Regions from separate parts of the Arthrobacter sp. GW822-FHT05G07 genome, predicted to be linked through region 2. Evidence: riboswitches for the same ligand, from Rfam matches in the RefSeq annotation. Region 2 holds a riboswitch; each other region holds the start of a gene.
The links. Region 2 has a riboswitch for thiamine pyrophosphate ahead of thiO (glycine oxidase ThiO). Riboswitches for the same ligand answer to the same signal wherever they lie in the genome.
Positions count from the first base shown of each region.

Region 1: linked by a shared signal. The riboswitch ahead of AC1RJY_RS08840 (ECF transporter S component) and the one ahead of thiO (glycine oxidase ThiO) in region 2 are both predicted to bind thiamine pyrophosphate.
Region 3: linked by a shared signal. The riboswitch ahead of thiD (bifunctional hydroxymethylpyrimidine kinase/phosphomethylpyrimidine kinase) and the one ahead of thiO (glycine oxidase ThiO) in region 2 are both predicted to bind thiamine pyrophosphate.

Region 1 is NZ_JBXALT010000004.1:318,669-323,198, forward strand. Features, by position in the region: gene AC1RJY_RS08830 (energy-coupling factor transporter transmembrane component T family protein) at 1-240, opposite strand, end outside; gene AC1RJY_RS08835 (ABC transporter ATP-binding protein) at 237-1,829, opposite strand; gene AC1RJY_RS08840 (ECF transporter S component) at 1,829-2,449, opposite strand; TPP riboswitch at 2,526-2,662, opposite strand; gene AC1RJY_RS08845 (NUDIX hydrolase) at 3,105-3,794, shown strand; gene AC1RJY_RS08850 (DUF4235 domain-containing protein) at 3,825-4,085, shown strand; gene mnhG (monovalent cation/H(+) antiporter subunit G) at 4,147-4,530, opposite strand, start outside; gene AC1RJY_RS08860 (MrpF/PhaF family protein) at 4,529-4,530, opposite strand, start outside.
Region 2 is NZ_JBXALT010000003.1:84,101-88,630, forward strand. Features, by position in the region: gene AC1RJY_RS05560 (TM2 domain-containing protein) at 1-370, opposite strand, end outside; gene AC1RJY_RS05565 (ferritin-like fold-containing protein) at 527-1,195, shown strand; gene thiE (thiamine phosphate synthase) at 1,226-1,897, opposite strand; TPP riboswitch at 1,925-2,043, shown strand; gene thiO (glycine oxidase ThiO) at 2,036-3,304, shown strand; gene thiS (sulfur carrier protein ThiS) at 3,301-3,537, shown strand; gene AC1RJY_RS05585 (thiazole synthase) at 3,541-4,356, shown strand; gene AC1RJY_RS05590 (4a-hydroxytetrahydrobiopterin dehydratase) at 4,387-4,530, shown strand, end outside.
Region 3 is NZ_JBXALT010000005.1:63,785-68,314, forward strand. Features, by position in the region: gene AC1RJY_RS09540 (Rne/Rng family ribonuclease) at 1-1,316, shown strand, start outside; TPP riboswitch at 1,479-1,577, shown strand; gene thiD (bifunctional hydroxymethylpyrimidine kinase/phosphomethylpyrimidine kinase) at 1,568-3,115, shown strand; gene rplU (50S ribosomal protein L21) at 3,493-3,801, shown strand; gene rpmA (50S ribosomal protein L27) at 3,864-4,127, shown strand; gene obgE (GTPase ObgE) at 4,283-4,530, shown strand, end outside.

The DNA of each region.
Region 1 (4,530 bases), on a different contig from region 2:
GCTCCAGCCGCCGATCGCGGCCGCGATGATCAGGGGCCAGGCCCGCCGCCATAAAAGCCTGAAAGTGAGGCCGGCCAACGGGAAGAGCGCCAGTTCAGCAATGAGTGCCGTTGAGGCCGAGACCCAGTCAATGGACAGTGCCAGCACAAGGGATATGAGGAAGACCGCTACGAACTTGGCCAGAGGGTTGGCACGGGTCAGCAGGGAGTGGTTTCCGCGAATATTCAGTGCGTCCCTCATGCTGCGCCGGCTTCCTGATGGGTGGCTCGGCCCTCCGTGATCGGGCCTAGCCGCAGTTCTGTGCCGCCGAGTACGGCACTGAATTCCTGATCGTGGGTCACGGAGACCACCGCGGTTCCAGCGTCCAGCAACTCGGAAAGGAACGACGCCAATTCTGCCCACGTGTTGGCGTCCTGGCCGAACGTGGGCTCGTCCAAGACAAGAACCTTCGGATGTGCTGCGAGCACCGTGGCCACCGAAAGCCGCCGCTTCTCCCCGCCGGACAACGTATACGGGTTGGCGTCCACAAGATGCGTCAGCCGCAACCGCTCCAACAGTTCATCCACGCGTTCCTCGCCATGGCCCAGATGCTTCGGACCGAACATGAGTTCATCCAGGACCTTGCCCGTGACGAACTGATGCTCCGGCTCCTGGAACACCGTCCCGATGCGGGCGATCAGCTGCTCCGCCTTCCACTTGTACGGGTCAATGCCCGCGCCTTCGGAAAGCTCGACGGCGGCACTCACCTTGCCGTCCACAGGCGCCAAAAGGCCGGCCAACGTGAGCGCGAACGTGGACTTGCCCGCACCGTTTGGGCCCGTAATGGTCAGTGCCTGGCCAGCTCTTACCTGCGCACTGATGCCCGTTTGCACCGGCATGGGCGGGATGGTTTTGAACCCTTTGCGCCGTGGCTTTTCACGGGAAACAGAAAGGTCCTGGGCTGCGAGGAGAAGCTGCGCGGTGTCGGGCTCATTGTGCCGCCCCCGGGTTGCCGGGACGTACCCGGGCACCCAGACGCCTGCCGACATGAGCATAGTGCGGGCCTCGGAAAGGACCTGGTCCGGAGGGCCGTCCAAGAGGACGCCGCCCGTGACCCGCCCGGCCCCTGCGGCCGTGCTGGACCCTGCGGCCGATCCCGGCTGCAGGACCACGATCCGGTCCACCAGGTCCTTCCACACAGAGACGCGGTGTTCCACCACAACCAGCGTGGCGCCGGTCTTGTCCAGGCAGCGCCCAACAGCATCCCGGACCTCGAGCACACCTGCCGGGTCCAGGTTGGCTGTTGGTTCGTCCAGAAGGATCAGGCCGGGGCGCATGGCCAAAATGCCCGCAAGCGCGAGGCGCTGCTTCTGGCCGCCGGAGAGCGCCGCCGTCGGGTGATCCAACGCCAGGCCGCCACCCGCAGCGGTACGCAACCCGACGTCGTCGAGCGCTTCATGGACGCGGGACCAGATTTCGTCCCGCGGAACTGCAAGGTTCTCCGCGCCGAAGGCGACGTCGTCGCCAACCCGCGACAAGACCACCTGCGTTTCCGGATCCTGCTGCATCAGTCCGGCACGGCCACGCTGCTCGCGGGGCGCGACGCCGTCGATCAGCAGGGAGCCGGTCTCATCCGAGTCGTCTTCCTCATCCCCCAGCACCCCGGCGAGGGCGTGCAGGAGGGTCGACTTGCCGGCGCCCGAAGGGCCCAGCAGCAGAACCAGTTCCCCCGGTTCGATCCGAAGGTCCAGGCCTTGAATGGCAGGCTGGGCCCGGCCGGCATGCCGCCATCCCCAGCCCTCGGCGGAGATGGCGGCAGGCCGGACCGTGCCGCTTTGCGTGGCGGACATCAGTTGAAGACTGGCTCCGAAGCGGCCTTGCGCGAGGCGAAGGAGCTCAGCACCCCGGTCTTGGCGAGGCCGCGCGTCGCAACCCAGGAGAGGGCGCCGGCGATGATGGCACCGGAGATCGTGGTGAAGGTGATGTAGGCCAGCTTGTCGATGGCCTCGTAGGCGATGTTCCAACCCCATGGCAGGAAGGAGTCGTTCAGGCCGCAGAAGAGGCCCGCGCCGGCGCCCGCAAGGAGCGCGGTGGGCAGGTTGAACTTCTTGTACCTGAAGGCGGCGAAGATGAGCTCGGCGCCCAGGCCCTGCAAAACGCCGGATATCAGCACCGTGGTGCCGTACTGCGAGCCCATGATGAGCTCACCGGTGGCGGCGACGGCTTCGCAGAACAGCGCAGCACCGGGCTTGCGGATAATGAGCATTCCCAGGACCGCGGGAATCATCCAGCCACCGGCAATCAAGCCTGTGAGCGGCGGATACGTCGCGTTCATGGGGATGGATACCAGTGCCGCGCCCTGGGACCATGCCCAGAAGATCACGCCGCCGGCGATGGCGATAAGAGCCGCCACAACGATGTCTACAACGCGCCAGTTATAACTGGCCTTCTTCACGTTTACCGTGGTCATTTCTGCCTCCTGAGGTTACAGGAGGGGAAAGTGCTCCCCGGATCCCGGGTCCGGCTCGCGCCGTCCGCATCCGGACACTCTGAGAAGCTCGACTCCCTTGCGCCGGTACTAACCGGATCAGGTTCGAGGGTCTGCGGCTGTCCGCACTCTCAGCGCCCTCGCGTCTCCTGCATCTCTGCAGAGTCCGACGGCGGCGCTCCCCTGTCGTTATCAAATCTGCCCTGATGGGCTGGTTCAGTTTACACCTGAGTCCGTGGCGGGCGCTGCGGTCCAGTCACAATCGGCTTCCCGTCCTTGAGGTGCCCGTTGCCACGCGCGTTGCGAGGCCCGCTCTGCACCCTTCCCCCGCGCCATTCCCTGCACACCAGGCCTAACAACGAGACGGGGGTGCGTTGCGAGGCCCGCTCTGCACCCCTCCCCCACGCCATTCCCTGCACACAAGGCCTAACAACGAGACGGGGGTGCGTTGCGAGGCCCGCTCTGCACCCTTCCCCCGCGCCATTCCCTGCACACCAGGCCTAACAACGAGACGGGGGTGCGTATTGCGAGGCCCGCTCTGCACCCTTCCCCCACGCCATTCCCTGCACACCAGGCCCCACAACAGGACCTGAGAGAATGAATCAGCAGACTTCACCGCGGCAAAGGGGCACATTTCATGACGGACATCTCCGGCTCGGGACTTACAGACACCAACGCCGTGGCGGAACCCCGCCTGGCAGCGAGCGTCATCCTGCTCCGCGACGCCTCGGACGGCCTCGAAGCCTTCGTCCAACACAGGGTGAGCACCATGGACTTTGCCGCCGGAATGGTGGTCTTCCCTGGCGGACGCGTCGATGCCGCCGATCAGAGCGGGTGGGACTACCCGGCGGAGCTGCTTCAACGCCACGCAGCCGACTGGAACCAGAGCTCCCTGAGCGCGGATCCGGGAGCAGCAGCGAAGAACGCCGGGACGGTACTCGCTGCCGCCATCCGCGAGGTTCAGGAGGAGGCCGGACTCACCATCGATGCCTCCGACCTCCGCCCGTGGGCCAACTGGATCACCCCCACGGACATGCCCAAACGCTTCGACACGTTCTTCTACGTTGCCAAGCCCTCTCCGGGAGCCACGCCGCAGCACCAAACCACGGAAGCCTGGCAATCACTGTGGATGCCGGTGGCGGACATTCTTGAAGCGGAAGCCGCAGGCACGTTGAAACTGATGCCGCCCACCTATTACCTGCTCAAAGAAATCGCCGGACTCGGAACCGTGGACGCTGTCTGGTCGGCCGAACACCCAGTCGTTCCAGTACTTGCGCCGGTTGGTTCATTGGCGGCGTTCCTCAAGGAACGGGAAAGCCGCCGCTAACGGTGTGGCCTTTAGAGCTAGGCTGGGGGCATGAACCTCTTCTTCAAGCTGATCGGTGCCGGAGTAAGCCTCGGAGCAGGATTCGTAGGCACCAAACTCGTCAATAAAGGGTGGGAAAAGGCCACTGGCAACAAACCACCCATGGGCAACGACGATATGGAAACCAGTCTGCGTTCGGCGCTGACATTCGCACTGATTTCGGCTTTTGTGAGCACGCTCATCCAGGTCCTGGCAAGCCGGGGCACGCAGCGCGCCATCGCGCGCTTCGCGAAGACCCACGACATCGTCTAGGCACCCGAACCACGAACGCCGGGATCACCTGCAGGTGACCCGGCGTTCGTTGTGGCTGCTGCTAGCGGTCGCTCCCCGGTTCCTGACCGGCGGCCGCCCTTTGGACTACGGCTTCCAACTCATCCTTGGTGAGCTTTTCGCGGTGTCCGTGCTTGGTGCGGTACGCCGAGCGGCCCACCATGTGGGCAGAGACGGGCGCCGTGAGGAGCTGGAAAATCCAGGCCACCACCAAGACAGGCCACACCCACCAGGTGCGCATCTGGAGTCCGATTGCGGCAAGCATAAGGAACAACCCCAGGACCTGCGGTTTGGTGGCTGCGTGCATGCGGCTCATGAGGTCCGGGAAGCGGAGCAAGCCGATGGCCGCGCCCAGTGACATCAGGGCACCCACCACCAGGAATACGGCGGTGACAACATCAATCACAGCGTCAAGGCCGGTGGCATC
Region 2 (4,530 bases):
GGTAACCCGCAAGCGGACGGCCCTGCTTGTCCCGGGCGTTTCCCGTCAGCGTGATGATGAGGTCAACGATGGACCAGATACCGAAGCCGCCGGCTGTGAGCAGCTTCGCGATTCCGGTACCGATCTTGCCCAGATAGAAGCGGTCCACACCGAAGCTACCCAGGAGCAGGGCCAGGATCCATGTGGTCATGAAGGACTTCGCCGGAGCTCCCACCGGGGTTCCGTAGGGGCCTGAATCCGGTCCGGGCTGGTAGCCCGGCTGTGCCCCACCCTGGAACTGGCCGCCGTAAGCGTAGGGTGCGGCAGGCACCTGCGGAATTCCTGCTCCGGCGTCGTTCTGCGGCGCGGGTGGGTAACTGGGGTGACTCATTGAAAATCCTTCAGTGAAGTGGGTGCGAGGAGGAGGACCTACGGCATGAGGGGCATGCGGCAGTCAACTCACTTCGAGCCAGCCTAGTAGGAATGGCACTGGAAGCAGGAACCCGACCCCGGGGAGGTTGTGGCCCACCAGGGATAGTCTTGATCCATGGGCATCTCCCCGGACGCTGCAGCCTCTGCCGGGCAACTCTCCGCGGAGTTGCTTGGAGCCATGGCATATGGCGAGCTATCCGCTTTCGGGCGCCTCTCCCTGGATTCGCGCTATGCCCCCACCCTCCATGACAGGTCTGTGTTCGCGAAGATCGCCGTGGGCGCCTACGGCAACTTTGCGCTCCTCAATGACCGGTTGTCGGAGATGGGCGTCGATCCGGAACAAGCCATGCTGCCGTTCCAGCGCTCCTTCGATCATTTCCATGAGCGCACCAAACCGGGGGACTGGTTCGAATCTGTCATGAAGGCGTACGTCATCGATACGGTGTCATCGGACTTCTACAGGGCCGTATCGATGTTCCTCGACCCAACAACGCGGCATTTCGTTGAACGCGTCGCTTCCCCTGACCAGGCCACGGAAGTCCTTCGGGTCCTGATCAGGCGGGCCTTGGCTGACGACCCGCGCCTGGCCTCGCGCCTTGCATTGTGGGGTCGCCGCTTGGTGGGGGAGGCCTTGACGCAGGCGCAGCGCGTCGGCATGGAACACCCCCTGCTGGGACCATTGCTGAAAGGCGGCGGGGATGCGCGTGCAGCGGTCAGGAGCTTAACGACGGAACTCGCCGATAAACACGGGCGCCGGATGACAGGCCTTGGCCTGACCGCGTAGCGGCTAAGACCACTTGAATTCGGCGGGAAACTACACGGTGTCCAGTGCTTGCAGCAGCGACTTGGCTGCCGCCGTCGGGTCTGTTGCCTCGGTGATGGCACGGACCACGACGATCCGGCTGGCTCCCGCTTCCACTACCTGTTCAACGTTGCTGAGGTCGATGCCACCAATGGCGAACCAAGGAAGTGTCACAGCATTGCCCGAACGCTTTTCCGCTTCTGCGGCATATGTGACCAAGTCCAGCCCCACCGCCGAGCGGCCGGGTTTGGTAGGCGTTGCCCAGACCGGACCCACGCAGAAATAGTCCAGTCCCAGGGGGCCCTGGGAGGTGGCGACTGCCGCATCGATTTGTTCCTGTGTGTGGGTGGAAAGACCGATGCCGGTCACGTTCGGCAAGAGGGTTCGCGCTGCCGTCAGGGGCAGGTCCTTTTGACCGATGTGGAATACAGGAGCCCCGGAAATACTGGCAACATCGGCCCGGTCGTTGACAGCCCAAAGCCGTCCGTGCCGTTGTGCGACGCTCCGCAAAACGGCCAGCAATTCAAGCTCCTCGGCAGCTTCCAGAGTCTTGTCGCGGAGCTGGATGATGTCAACGCCTCCAGCGAATGCGGCGTCCACAAAGTCTTCGAAATCGCCCTGCCGTTGACGGGCATCAGTGCACAGATAGAGGCGGGCGGAGGCGAGGGCGTCAGGCTGGGTCATGGAAACCAGAGTAGTTCCTCTAAACTGGGCACGTACTGCGGGAGCCGCGACATTCGTCATATGACTGTCCGGCTGAGAGGGCTTCAGCGCCGACCGCTTGACCTGATCCGGCTAGTACCGGCGTAGGGAAGGAAACGAATGGCAGGTCCCCGCCATACCCCCATCCAGGCAGACGTGGCCGTCATTGGCGGCGGCATCATAGGCCTTGGCATCGCTCATGAAGCCCGGCGACTTGGCCGTTCAGTGGCGCTGATCGATCCCGTCCCGGCCTCGGGTGCAACGTTCGCCGCCGCCGGAATGCTTGCACCCGTCAGCGAACTGCATTATCAGGAGGGAGACCTCCTGGAATTGATGGTCGAATCTTCGCGGCTGTGGCCTTCCTTCGTGGACGGACTGCACGTGGGTGGAGAGGGCAGCGGATACCGCACGACGCCGACCCTCGCCGTGGGTGCCGACGCAGCCGACCGCAGGGCGCTCGCAGACCTGAGGTCCGTACAGCTCGCAGCTGGATTGGGAGTTGAACCTCTGGCCCTGCGGGACGCGAGGCAACGCGAGCCGCTCCTCAGCCCACAGATTTCCTGCGCTTTCGATATTCCCGCCGACCACCAAGTGGATCCGCGAAAGCTCGCCGCATGCCTCCTGGCTGGATTAGCAAACCATTCACCTGACGACGGTTCCTGGGTGTCCGGGGCCGATGACGGATTCGCCGTTCCTTCCCCGGCACGCGGTGTGCTGAGGGATGACGGGCGGGTCACCGGAGTGGAACTCGAATCCGGAGTCGTGGTCCGCGCCGCGGAGACTGTGGTGGCCAACGGGCTGGGGGCATCCCAACTGTCGGGGCTCCCTGAGGGACTGAACCTTCCGGTGAGGCCGGTCTATGGCGACATCCTCCGGCTTCGCGTCCCCGACAACCTCCGGCCCTTGGTCACGTCCACTGTTCGGGGGATGGTTCGAGGCGTTCCCGTCTACATAGTTCCCCGGGATGACGGAACCGTGGTGATTGGGGCGACGCAACGCGAAGACGGATTGTCAGCGTCTTCCAACGCGGTCTCGGCCGGCGGCGTCTACCAGCTGCTGAGGGATGCCCAAGCCCTGGTCCCCGCAGTTGCGGAATTGGAACTCCTTGAAGCAACCGCCCGCGCCCGCCCTGGAACCCCGGACAACGCCCCCCTGCTCGGACGGGTCAGCGGTCCCCACGGCGACACTGACGGCCTGGTGATCGCCACAGGTTTCTTCCGCCACGGTGTGCTCCTGACTCCCGTGGCCGCCAGAATCGTGGGCGAACTCATCAGCGGCACAACGGACCCTCGATGGACTCCGTTCCTGCCTGATCGCTTCGCGGGCAACGCTTCAGTTCCCCAAGTTCTTACACCAGCAGCACACGCTCCCACCAAGGAAACAGCATGAACATCAAACTCAACGGAACCGATCACGCAGTCTCCGATGACGCATCCGTCAGCACCCTGGTCACAGCGATCACCGGCCGCGCCTTGGACCCTCGCGGACAAGCGGCCGACGGCGGCAAGCTGGGAGTCGCGGTCGCACGTAACTCCGAGGTGGTGCCCCGCAGCCAATGGGCCGTGACGGCGCTGGCCGACGGAGACGAACTCGAACTCGTAACAGCAGTCCAAGGAGGCTGAACCATGACAACAGCAAACATTGACGTTCGCACCACTGACGTTCATTCCACTGACGCGCTGGTGATCGACGGTGTCGAATTCGGTTCCCGGCTCATCATGGGTACCGGAGGCGCGCCGAGCCTCGATGGCCTGGGATCAGCGCTCCTGGCGTCGGGGACCGAGCTCACCACCGTGGCCATGCGCCGCTATTCCCCAGCCGAAACGGGATCGCTGTTCCAGCTCCTGGTGAACCACAACATCCGGGTCCTTCCCAACACTGCGGGCTGCTTTACTGCCAAGGACGCCGTGATGACTGCTGAACTGGCACGGGAAGCCCTGGAGACCGATTGGGTGAAGCTGGAAGTCATCGCCGACGAACACACGCTCCTGCCCGACGCCGTGGAACTGGTGGATGCAACGGAACAACTGGTGAACCGCGGCTTCAAGGTTTTCGCCTACACAAATGACGATCCCGTGCTCGCGCTCAGGCTCGAAAACCTGGGTGCCACCGCTGTCATGCCCCTGGGATCACCCATTGGAACAGGCCTCGGCATCCTGAACCCGCACAACATTGAACTCATCGTGTCCCGGGCCTCCGTACCTGTGGTCCTCGACGCGGGAATCGGAACCGCCTCCGATGCCGCGTTGGCCATGGAGTTGGGCTGCGACGCCGTCCTGCTGGCCACTGCTGTAACCCGGGCTCAGAACCCGGTACAGATGGGGGAAGCCTTCAAACACGCTGTGATCGCCGGTAGGCTGGCCAAGCAGGCAGGGCGGATTCCTCGGCGGGAGCATGCGCTCGCATCCTCGGCGATGGAGGGCCGGGCAGAGTTCCTCTGACCTGGGTTCTCCGAAATAGAAGGGGCGGTCATGGCAGCCAAGGATGAGCAACTGGCTGAGGCAGCCATCAATGCTGCCCTCGGAGACCTTCCGGACTGGAAGTATCAGGAGGGCCTGGTGACCGTCTACAAAACTTCGACGGCGGCGGACGCGCTTGCGCTCATTGCGGCTATC
Region 3 (4,530 bases), on a different contig from region 2:
AGATCCACAAGGCGCTGGAGCGTAAGGTCTTCCTGCCGTCCGGTGGTTCGTTGGTCATCGACCGCACCGAGGCCATGACCGTGGTGGACGTCAACACCGGTAAGTTCACCGGCAGCGGCGGAAACCTCGAAGAAACGGTGACCAAGAACAACCTTGAAGCGGCTGAGGAAGTGGTTCGCCAGCTCCGTCTGCGCGACATCGGCGGCATTATCGTCATCGACTTCATCGACATGGTCCTGGAATCCAACCGCGATCTCGTCCTGCGACGCATGGTCGAGTGCCTTGGCCGCGACCGTACCAAGCACCAGGTGGCCGAAGTGACGTCGCTGGGCTTGGTCCAGATGACACGCAAGCGTATGGGTACCGGCCTCCTTGAGGTCTTCGGTGAGCAGTGCGAGCATTGCGCCGGCAGGGGCGTTGTCACCCACGACGAGCCCGTTGAACACCGCCGCGCCAACGTGGTTGCCGCCGAGCACCACCGCCCGCACGCCGAGGCACAGCAGCCTGCAGCGCGGACGGAACGCAAGCGCCGCCGCGGCAAGGGTGGGGGACAGGCCATCGCCGAAGCCCCCGCGCAGGTCCATACGACGACGTCCGCCCCGGCTGCACCTTCGGCTCCGGTCGAAGCACAGGATCCCGCCCGGCAAGCCAAGGCTGAGGCAACCCGGGCTGCCCTGGCGACGATTGCCGCTGCAGCGCACGCCGCCCACCTGCACGACGACGAAGTTCACCGCGCAGAGGAGCAGGCAAGGGCGGCGGGCCACGAGCCGGCCGTTAGCCCCGCATCCGGTACCGCCGCCAGCGGCGAAGCCGGAGCAACTGCCCGCGAAGCAGAAAAAAGGGAAGCAGCAGTCCAGGAAGCAAGGTCTACTCCCGTCCTGCGTTTCGGCGGCGAAGAAGTAGCACTGCCGTTCGTTGAGCACCACGAGGAACCGCAGGCCGCCAAGCCTGCCATGAGCCTGGACCTCCTGGCCGAGGCGTTCTCGCACCTCGGCGCTGCTCCGGCACCTGCGGAAGAAGCCGCGCCGGTGGTCGTGCCGGAGCCTGCTGATGCCCCGAAGGCTGATGTGCCGGCCCGTGCCGAAAAAGCTCCCGAGGCTGTTCAGGCTACGAGTAGTCGTCGTGGCCGCCGCAACCGGAGTGCCAGCCGGGCCCAAGGCGCGGCCAATGAAACCAGCGTCGAGCACCATGAGGTGACGGCCTCGGCCCCCCGAGGCTCGGCCCATGAGGCCAAGGTGCCCGCGGAACAAGCCAAGAAGGCATCAACCGACGAGCCCATCATCCTCGGAGTTGGAGTTCCTGCCTCCGAGCTCTAAATCCGGACAGCAACAGCTGAGAGGGCCCTGCACAATCTGCCAACGGCGGACTGTGCAGGGCCTTTCTTGTCCGCGCAGGCCACGCATTCCATGCATCCGTGGTCACATCCCGGTCGCGACGTGGTCCGGTTCCCGCGCCACGTCGCTTCCCGGCTAGGCTTGGGGACTGACACGGGGTGCCGGGCGTTGGGCCAGGCTGAGATCCAGACCCGTTGAACCTGTCCGGTTAGCACCGGCGAAGGGATGTCCTCATGACTGCATCACCATATTCAGCTGTGTACCCACTCGACGCTCCGAACTCGGGCCGGGCAACCCCACGCGTACTGAGTATTGCCGGCTCGGACCCTTCCGGCGGCGCGGGAATTCAGGCGGACCTGAAGAGCATCGCAGCACTCGGCGGTTACGGAATGGCTGCCATCACGGCTCTCACCGCACAAAACACCATGGGGGTCATCGCCGTCCATGTCCCTCCCGCGCAGTTCCTCCGACAGCAACTGGACGCCATCAGCAGCGACATCACCATTGATGCCGTCAAGATCGGAATGCTCGGCGATGCGACCGTCATAGACGAGGTCCGCGGCTGGATTGAAGAGGTGCGTCCCGCCGTCGTGGTCCTGGACCCGGTGATGGTGGCCACCAGTGGCGACCGGCTCCTGCGCGAGTCAGCGGAGAAGGCTTTGCGTTCGCTGCTGCCTCTGGCCGACCTGATCACCCCGAACCTTCCGGAACTTGCCATGTTGCTGGGGGAGCCGGAGGCAACAGAATGGGAATCGGCGCTGGACCAAGGCAAACGGCTGGCAGCGGAGTACGGAAACACGGTCCTGGTCAAGGGTGGCCACCTGCCTGGTCCGGTATGTCCTGATGCACTGGTGAACACCAGTGGGATGCTGTCACGGGACGTGATCGAGATAACAGGTCCCCGGGTCGAAACGCGGAACAGCCACGGAACCGGGTGCTCCTTGTCGTCCGCCTTGGCTACAGTCCAGGCACGCACGGGTGACTGGGAAGTTTCACTGCAGGAAGCGAAGTCTTGGTTACTGGGGGCTTTGACAACCTCTGAGGCCCTCGAGGTGGGGCAGGGGAACGGGCCCGTGCATCACTTCCACCACCTCCAGCAGGCATCCAAGCCGGGCGCCTTCGCTGCGACCTTGTGGAAGGAAGCCGGTCCAGAGCTCGAATCCATTTACGGGCTTCCGTTCATTCAAGGACTTCAATCGGGCGAACTCCCGGAACGTGACTTCAACTACTACCTCGCCCAAGATGCGATCTACCTCAATGGGTACTCCAGGGTGTTGGCGCGTGCGGGGGCCCTGGCCCCCACGGAGGAAGAGCAGTTGTTCTGGGCCAAGGCATCACAGCAGTGCCTGGAAGTTGAATCGGAGCTGCACAGGAACTGGCTGAGCACCAGGGAGGCCTCCACGGCCACCGGCCCGGTCACCAAGTCCTATGTGGATCATCTACTGGCAAAGTCGGCTTCCGGCAGCTACGCGGTGGTGCTCGCGGCGATCCTGCCCTGTTACTGGTTGTACGCGGAGGTGGGTCGGCAGCTTCATGCATCGTATGTAGACGCCGGAGCCCCCGCAGATCACGCCTATGCCGAGTGGCTGAAGACCTACGCCGACGAGGACTTCGCTGCCGCAACCCGGAAAGCGATCAATTTCACGGATGCTGCGGCCATTGCGGGTTCGGAGATGGAGCGGGCCGCCATGATGGACGCTTTCATCCAGTCCTGCCGTTATGAGACGGCGTTTTTTGATGCTCCGCGGTTGTTTGCGCAGCCTTCCATCGGCCGCGGCTAGCCCGCTACCACGGATGCATTTGCGGGCAACTGCGGAGACACGTCAGCGCGTCGTTGCCTGAATCGCGTTAATCTCGCCGAAAACCTGTAGGCTGTATGGGCACGGTGCCGGGAGAGTCCGTTACAACTCGTGACGCAAGTCACGAGGTAGCCTCCGGACCCGGCCTCATTTGCAGCTGAAGGTCAAACTAGCGTAATCTTGATCTTCGGTGCTTACGCCAACACTTGGGTTATGCCCCTTGGAATTGTTCATGGGATGACTCGCGGACTTCGATCAGAAGTCCACGGCGTTGAGGCACAGCGCGAACCAGGCCTGATTCCGGTTGAAGGTTCCGCACGCAAATTTTGTAATAAACGTCGAGAGAAGTGAGTACCCAAGTGGTGTACGCGATTGTCCGCGCAGGCGGCCGCCAAGAAAAAGTTTCCGTTGGAGACTACGTAACGCTGAACCGCGTCCCCGGTGGAGCCGGTAGCACGCTTGAGCTGCCCGCATTGCTCCTGGTTGACGGCGAGAAGGTCACCTCCGCAGCTGCGGAACTGGCCAACGTCAAGGTCACGGCTGAGATCCTCGAGGACCTCCGTGGTCCGAAGATCGTCATCCAGAAGTTCAAGAACAAGACCGGCTACCGGAAGCGTCAGGGTCACCGTCAGGAACTGACCAAGATCAAGATCACCAGCATCGCGTAACTTCCGTTACCCGCTGTTCAGGTTTTTCAGTTTCCCCAGAAATTTAGAGGCAGGCATTTCACATGGCACACAAAAAAGGCGCGAGTTCCACTCGCAACGGTCGTGACTCCAACGCACAGTACCTGGGCGTCAAGCGCTTCGGTGGTCAGGTAGTTTCCGCCGGCGAAATCATCGTTCGCCAGCGTGGAACCCACTTCCACCCCGGTGCAGGCGTAGGTCGCGGTGGCGACGACACCCTGTTCGCTCTTCAGGCCGGTGCGGTTGAGTTTGGTACTCGCCGCGGCCGTCGCGTAGTGAACATCGTTGCTGCTGCAGCTGCAGAGTAACAACAAGTTCTGAACCGGTGGAGCGGGCCAAGTGGCCCGCTCCACCGTTCTTTTAACCGCATTACAATCGACTAGGGCGCCTCAGGCGCACTGGTTTTTGCAACAGCGCTGGCAACAGCAACAAACGCTGTAAGACAGCAACTGAGGAGATCCACGTGGCGAGCTTTGTAGACCGGGTAGTCCTGCACGTATCCGGCGGAACCGGCGGCCACGGCTGTGTCTCCGTAAAGCGGGAAAAGTTCAAGCCGCTCGGCGGCCCCGACGGCGGCAACGGCGGCAACGGCGGCGATGTCATCCTTCGCGTGTCCGCCCAGACCACCACGCTGCTTGATTACCATCACGCTCCCCACCGCCACGCCACCAACGGCGGCCCCGGCATGGGCGACTGGCGCGGCGGCAAGAA